One region of the Streptomyces sp. NPDC041135 genome, then DNA from elsewhere that is predicted to be linked to it. Evidence: riboswitches for the same ligand, from Rfam matches in the RefSeq annotation. Region 1 holds a riboswitch; the other holds the start of a gene.

Region 1 (3,657 bases):
GCCGGAGTGGGGCTGCACGTTGGCGTACTCGGCGCCGAACAGCTCCTTGACCCGGTCGATGGCGATCTGCTCGGCGACGTCGACGTGCTCGCAGCCGCCGTAGTAGCGGCGGCCGGGGTAGCCCTCGGCGTACTTGTTGGTCAGGACCGAGCCCTGGGCCTCCATGACCGCGACCGGAGCGAAGTTCTCCGAGGCGATCATCTCGAGGGTGGACTGCTGGCGCTCCAGCTCGGCGTCGACCGCGGCGGCGATCTCCGGGTCCAGCTCGTGCAGGGACGTGTTCAGGACAGTCATTCGGTTACGGCTCCTCAGCCGGCGGTGTGGGCGGCGTACTCGTCGGCGGAGAGCAGGTCGGCCGGCTCCTCGGTGACGCGCACCTTGAACAGCCAGCCGCCCCCGAAGGGCGCCGAGTTCACCAGCGACGGGTCGCTGACCACGTCCTCGTTGATCTCGGTGACCTCGCCGCCGACCGGCGAGTAGAGGTCGGACACCGACTTGGTCGACTCCAGCTCGCCGCAGGTCTCACCCGCGGCCACCGTGGAGCCGACCTCGGGAAGCTGGGCGTAGACGACGTCGCCGAGCGCGTTGGCCGCGAACTCGGTGATGCCGACCGTCGAGACGCCGTCCTCGGCGGCCGACAGCCACTCGTGCTCCTTGCTGTAGCGCAGCTGCTGGGGGTTGCTCATGGCCTGAATTCTCCTGTACGCGGGTCAGTGCTGGTGAATGAGGGGCTGCTGGGGAGGCCGGTGCGCGGGCGGTGTGTGCGCGAGGTCACGTCCGAACCCGCGCGGCCACGCCCAGTGTCTACTTCCGGCGCCGGTAGAAGGGCAGTGCCACGACCTCGTACGGCTCGTGACTGCCCCGGATGTCGACGCCGACACCCGCCGTGCCCGGCGCCGCGTACGCCGCGTCGACGTACGCCATGGCGAGCGGCTTGCCCAGGGTGGGGGAGGGCGCGCCCGAGGTGACCTCGCCGATCACCGCGCCGCCCGCGACCACCGGGTAGCCGGCGCGCGGCACCCGGCGGCCCTCGGCGACCAGGCCGACCAGCACCCGCGGCGGGTTCTCCTGCGCCCGCCCGGCCGCCTCGGTGAGCGCCGCGCGGCCGACGAAGTCGCCCTCCTTCTCGAACTTCACCACCCGGCCGAGGCCGGCGTCGAAGGGGGTGAGCGAGGTGGTCAGCTCGTGCCCGTACAGCGGCATGCCCGCCTCCAGGCGCAGCGTGTCCCGGCAGGACAGGCCGCACGGGACCAGCCCGGCGCCCTCGCCCGCCTTCGTCAGCGCCTGCCACAGCTCGACGGCGTGCTCCGGCTTCACGAACAGCTCGAAGCCGTCCTCGCCGGTGTAACCGGTGCGCGCGATGAGCGCCGGGACGCCCGCGACGGTGCCGGGCAGCCCCGCGTAGTACTTCAGGCCGTCCAGATCGGCGTCGGTGAGGGACTTCAGGATGCCGGGGGACTCGGGGCCCTGGACGGCGATCAGGGCGTAGGCGTCCCGGTCGTCGCGGACCTCGGCGTCGAAGCCGGCCGACCGCTCGGTGAGCGCGTCCAGCACCACCTGGGCGTTGGAGGCGTTGGCCACGACCAGGTACTCGGCCTCGGCGAGCCGGTAGACGATCAGGTCGTCCAGGATGCCGCCGTCCGCCTGGCAGATCATGGTGTAGCGCGCGCGGCCGACGCCGACGGAGGAGATGTTGCCGACGAGGGCGAAGTCCAGCAGCGCGGCCGCGCCGGCGCCGGTGACGGTGATCTCGCCCATGTGGGAGAGGTCGAAGAGGCCGGCCCTGGTGCGCACCGCGAGGTGCTCGTCGCGCTCGGAGCCGTAGCGCAGGGGCATGTCCCAGCCGGCGAAGTCGGTCATCGTCGCACCCAGCGCGCGATGCACGGCATCGAGCGCGGTGTGACGGAGTTCGGTACTGCTCATCGGTCGGTCGTCTCCCAGGGCGATGGGGTCCCCCGCGCGCGAGCGCAGCCGGGCGTGGGGAAGGCGAGGAACGTTCCTCCCCATCTGTCATCGGAACCTGAGAGGTTCGCCATGACCCCCGTCAGGGACGGTCACGGTTTGCACCTTGGGTGGGACCGCCGTCGCGGCGGCCCGCTTTTCAGATGTGCCTCGCCCGCGCGGTAACGGTGCCTGAGAGATTCAAGGGAGGGACTTGCTCCTTCGGCGCCCCAGCGAGACGGCTGGGGACTCTCCCGCGCGGATTCAAACGGCCGGTATGCAGTTGGCGGCCACATCATTGCACGCCTCGCCGCCGCCCGACAGCGCGGACGATTCGTGACCGCTCTGTAGCGGTACGTGCATGGAAACGGGAGACCTGCCGCATTACCTTCTCTTTACGCTCGACGGGCAGGGACCCTGCGAGTCCAGGGGAGGACGATGACGGTGGACAGGACGACGGCCTACGCCACGACGACGGGCATCGCGGTGCCCGGCCGGCCCTCGGCACCGGCACACGAGCGCCGCGGCGACCGGCCCCGGCCGGTCGTGCGCGACCTGCGCGAGCGCGCCGGCCGCAGCCCGCACGGCCTCCTCTTCGGCCCCCGCGACCTGGTGGTGATCACCGGACTGCCCGGCAGCGGCAAGTCCACGCTGATGGACCGGGCCGTGCCGGGCACCCGCATCGACTCCCAGGACGCCCGCGACCGCTGGGCCGCCCGGCTGCCCCGCCGCCTGCCCTACGCCCTCTACCGCCCGCTGGTCCGCCTCGCCCACTACGCCGCCCTGCGCCGCGCCCTGCGCACCGGCGGGGGAGTGGTGGTGCACGACTGCGGCACCCAGGCCTGGGTGCGCGGCTGGCTCTCCCGCGCCGCCCGCCGCCGCGGCGGCACCCTGCACCTGCTGCTCCTCGACGTCGGCCCGGACCTCGCGCTGGCGGGCCAGCGCGAGCGCGGCCGGGGCGTGTCCCGGTACGCCTTCCGCCGCCACCGCAGGGCCCTGGCCCGGCTGCTGCGCGCCGTGGAGCACGGCGAACCGCCCCCCGGCTGCGGCTCGGCGGTGCTGCTCGACCGGGACGCGGCGGGCGCGCTGCGCCGCATCGGCTTCGCCGGGTGACAGCGGCCGGGGCACCGCGGCGGCCGTCGCCGTGCGCCCCGGTGACGGCCGTCACCGTGAACACAGTCACAGCCACCCGCTAGCCTTTCCAGCCACAGCAGCGTTCCCAGCAGGCGGTAGGCAGATGGACTTCCCGGCGGACCTTCCCGCGGACTTCCCGGCACAGGCGCACCCCCATCCGCACGGCGGATGGCCCGGCAACGAGCTGGAGGAGGTGCTCTCGGCCTCCCTCGGCGTACCCGGGGCCGGCGGCCGCATCGTCGAGGTCCTCGGCCGCAGCTTCCTCTGGGTCCCGCTGCCCGGCGGCGGCGGCCCGCACAGCGGCCCGCTGGACCTGCCCACCATGGACATCGACGGCCAGGTGTACGTGCCGGTCTTCAGCTCCGAGGAGCAGTTCCGCCAGGTGGCCGGCTCCCACATGTCCTACACCGTCGCCCCCGCCGTGGAGTTCGCCCGCGGGCTGCCCCCGCAGGTCGGCCTCGCCGTCAACCCCGACGGCGTGGTCGGCGTGCCGCTGCCGCCGGAGGCGGTGGCCGAGCTGTGCCGGGCCGGCCGCACCCCGCTCGACGGGCCCGCCGGCGGCGGCCGGGTCCGCCTGTTCGA
Region 2 (3,657 bases), on a different contig from region 1:
AGCCGCGCACGGCCAGCAGGCCGGCCAGCTCGCCCTGCGAACCGGCGTTCGGCTGGAGCGAGACCTTGTCGTAGCCGGTGACCTCGGCGAGACGTTCCTCCAGCTCGTGGATGAGCGTGAGGTAACCCTGCGCCTGCTCGGCCGGGGCGAAGGGGTGCAGCTGGCCGAACTCGGGCCAGGTGACCGGCTCCATCTCCGTCGTCGCGTTGAGCTTCATGGTGCAGGAGCCCAGCGGGATCATGCCGCGGTCGAGCGCGTAGTCACGGTCGGCCAGCTTGCGCAGGTAGCGCAGCATGGCCGTCTCGGAGCGGTGCTCGCGGAAGACCGGGTGGGTGAGGTAGTCGTCGGTGCGCAGCAGAGCCGCCGGCAGCGCGTCGCCGGCCGCCGCGTCCAGCGCCTCGACGTCGCCGCGCACGCCGAAGGCGGCCCAGACGGCGTCCAGCTGGGCCCGCGTGGTCGTCTCGTCGCAGGCGAGGGACACCTGGTCGGCGTCGACGAGGTGCAGGTTGACGCCGTTGTCCCGGGCGGCGGCGACGACCTCGGCGGCCCGGCCGGGCACCCGCGCGGTGAGGGTGTCGAAGAAGGCGCCGTGCACGATCTCCACCCCGCCGGCCCGCAGGCCCTCGGCGAGGATCGACGCGTAGCGGTGGGTGCGCCCGGCGATGGCCCGCAGCCCCTCGGGACCGTGGTAGACGGCGTACATGCCGGCCATCACCGCGAGCAGCACCTGCGCGGTGCAGATGTTGCTGGTGGCCTTCTCCCGGCGGATGTGCTGTTCACGGGTCTGCAGGGCGAGCCGGTAGGCCTTGTTCCCGTCGGCGTCCACGGAGACGCCCACGAGGCGTCCGGGCAGGCTGCGCGCGAACTTCTCGCGCACCGCCATGTAGCCGGCGTGCGGTCCGCCGAAGCCCATCGGCACGCCGAACCGCTGGGTCGTACCGACCGCGATGTCCGCGCCCAGCTCGCCCGGGGAGGTCAGCAGGGTCAGCGCGAGCAGGTCGGCGGCGACGGTGACGAGCGCGCCCAGCTCGTGCGCCTGGTCGATGACCGGCTTGATGTCCCGTACGGCACCGGAGGCGCCCGGGTACTGGAGCAGCACGCCGTTGATCTCACGCTCGGCCAGGCCGGCCGGAATGCCCCCGGAGAGGTCCGCCACGACGACCTCCACCCCGGTCGGTTCGGCCCGGGTGCGGATCACGGCGACGGTCTGCGGCAGCACGTCCGCGTCGACCAGGAACAGGCCCTTCTTGTTCCGGCCCATGCGCCGGGACAGCGCCAGCGCCTCGGCGGCGGCGGTGCCCTCGTCGAGGAGGGAGGCACCGGAGGTGGGCAGGCCGGTGAGGTCGGCGACCATGGTCTGGAAGTTCAGCAGCGCCTCCAGCCGTCCCTGGGAGATCTCCGGCTGGTACGGCGTGTAGGCCGTGTACCAGGCCGGGTTCTCCATGACGTTGCGCAGGATGACGGGCGGCGTGAACGTCCCGTAATACCCGAGCCCGATCATCGAGCCGAGCACCTGGTTGCGGTCGGCGAGCGAGCGCAGCTCCGCGAGCACCTCGGCCTCGCTGCGGGCGCCGGGCAGGTCCAGGGCGTCGGCGTTCTTGATCACGTCCGGCACCGCGGCGGCGGTCAGCTCGTCGAGGGAGCCGTAGCCGATGTGCGCGAGCATCTTGGCCCGCGCCTCCTGGTCGGGCCCGATGTGGCGCTGCTCGAAGGGGATGCCCTGTTCGAGTTCGGAGAGCGGGATGCGCTGGGCGGTCATTGCGGAGGCCTCCTGGTCTGACGCGACCTTCGAGGGGCACCACGGCGCGGGTGCCCCGACGGCCTCCCCCTCTGTCATCTCGACCTGAGAGCTTCACCGGGCACCCGAAGGCCCGGCTTTCACCGTCGGTGAGAGCGGGAGCCGTCGACACCCGCTCTGCTTTCCAGAGTGACCTCGTCCGTGCGGTACGTGGGCCTGAGAGATTCCGGGGAGGATTTGCTCCTTCGGCGCCTCCGGTTCCTTCCGGAGGACTCTCCCGCACGGGGTCAGCAGCCATTGGCCAGCCTACCAGCGGGGTCAACGCCTGCGTCTTCGAGTGGCCGCCTCCTTGATTGTGCTCTTTCGTAGTGCTTACGGATGATTGCGACCAATGGAGGGACCGTGCAGACCGACATCGATCCGCGCAACCTGATCGGCCGCAAGGCGTTCGACCGCAACGGCAGCAAGATCGGCACCATCGACGAGGTGTACCTGGACGACGCGACCGGGGTGCCGGAGTGGGCCGCCATACGCACCGGCCTGTTCTCCCGGGACGCCTTCGTGCCCCTGGAGCCGAGCGAGCTGGTCGACGGCACCCTCCACGTCCCCTTCGACCGCACCCTGATCAAGGACGCCCCGGACTTCGGCGTCGGCCGCCACCTCTCCCCCGACCAGGAACTCCAGCTCTACCACCACTACGGCCTCGACCTCGCGCCCCCTTTCGCGGTGCCGGACCACGACTTCGGCGCGGTGGCCGGCCCCGACGAGCCCTGAGGCCCGCCGGACGTCCCACCGCCGCCGGACGCGGCGCCCTCGCCCGGCACGGCCCCCTGCGGCCCCGGGACGTCCCCGCCGCCCGCCTCCGCGCCGCTCACCTCCGCCGGGACCAGCGGCAGCGGGTCCGCCGGCTCCAGGTCGGGGTCGTCCGTCCGGAAGGTCCGCACCCGCCCCGGCCCGGCATACGGCGTCTCGAAACGCACGGTGACCCGGCCGAGGCCGCTGCCCTGCACCCAGCCGTGGCCGAACCCGGCGTGACGCACGTCGTGGCCGGCGGGCCAGTGCCGTTCGACCGGCACCGGTCCCTCCTCGACGGGGCCGGCCTCGGCCTCCTCCGCCGTCTCCGGGGTCTGCTCGCCCGCCGCCTGCGCGAACAGGTCCTCCTGGGTGTAGTCGGCGAGCCCGGACACGCCCACCCCGAGCAGCCGCACGCCGCCCGTGGTGTCCACGGCCTCCAGCAACCGCGCGGCCGCCTCCCGCACCACCGCCGGGTCGTCCGTCGGCCCGCGCAGCGTCTCGGAGCGGGTCAGCGTGGAGAAGTCGTACCGCCGCACCTTCAGCACGATCGTCCGCCCGGACAGGCCCGCCCCGCGCAGCCGGCGCACACACCGGTCGGCGAGCCGCTGCACCTCGAGGCCGACCCGCGTCCGGTCGTGGATGTCCACGTCGTAGGTGTCCTCGACCGACACCGACTTCGCCTCCCGCTCGGCGACCACGGGCCGCTCGTCGTGCGCCAGCGCCATGGCGTGGAGCGCGTGCCCGTGGGCCTTGCCCAGCAGCCGCACCAGCTCGTCCTCGCCCGCCTCCGCGATGTCACCGACCGTGGTGATCCCGGCCCTGCGCAGATGGTCCCCGGTGGCCGGTCCCACCCCGGGCAGGGTCCGCACCGACATCGGGGCCAGCAGCGCCCGCTCCGTCCCGGGCTCGATCACCACCAGCCCGTCCGGCTTGGCCTGCTCGGAGGCGATCTTGGCGAGCATCTTGGACGCGGCCAGCCCCACGGACCCCGTCAGCCCCGTGACGGCCCGGATGTCCGCGCGCAGGGTGGCGCCGGCCGCGCGTGCCGCCGCCTCGTCCGCGGCCGTCCCGCCGGCCTCCAGGTCCACGAACGCCTCGTCCAGGCTGAGCGGCTCCACCAGCGG

The links. Region 1 has a riboswitch for glycine ahead of gcvT (glycine cleavage system aminomethyltransferase GcvT). Riboswitches for the same ligand answer to the same signal wherever they lie in the genome.
Region 2: it holds a riboswitch for glycine, as region 1 does, so the genes downstream of both, gcvP (aminomethyl-transferring glycine dehydrogenase) here and gcvT (glycine cleavage system aminomethyltransferase GcvT) in region 1, are expected to answer to the same signal.

Annotation. Positions count from the first base shown of each region.
Region 1 is NZ_JBVIYZ010000027.1:27,365-31,021, forward strand. Features, by position in the region: gene glyA (serine hydroxymethyltransferase) at 1-294, opposite strand, end outside; gene gcvH (glycine cleavage system protein GcvH) at 309-686, opposite strand; gene gcvT (glycine cleavage system aminomethyltransferase GcvT) at 805-1,923, opposite strand; glycine riboswitch at 1,998-2,111, opposite strand; glycine riboswitch at 2,112-2,208, opposite strand; gene ACZ6CZ_RS32920 (AAA family ATPase) at 2,380-3,054, shown strand; gene ACZ6CZ_RS32925 (enhanced serine sensitivity protein SseB) at 3,179-3,657, shown strand, end outside.
Region 2 is NZ_JBVIYZ010000005.1:472,463-476,119, forward strand. Features, by position in the region: gene gcvP (aminomethyl-transferring glycine dehydrogenase) at 1-1,759, opposite strand, end outside; glycine riboswitch at 1,933-2,028, opposite strand; gene ACZ6CZ_RS15740 (PRC-barrel domain-containing protein) at 2,141-2,512, shown strand; gene ACZ6CZ_RS15745 (DNA polymerase IV) at 2,434-3,657, opposite strand, start outside.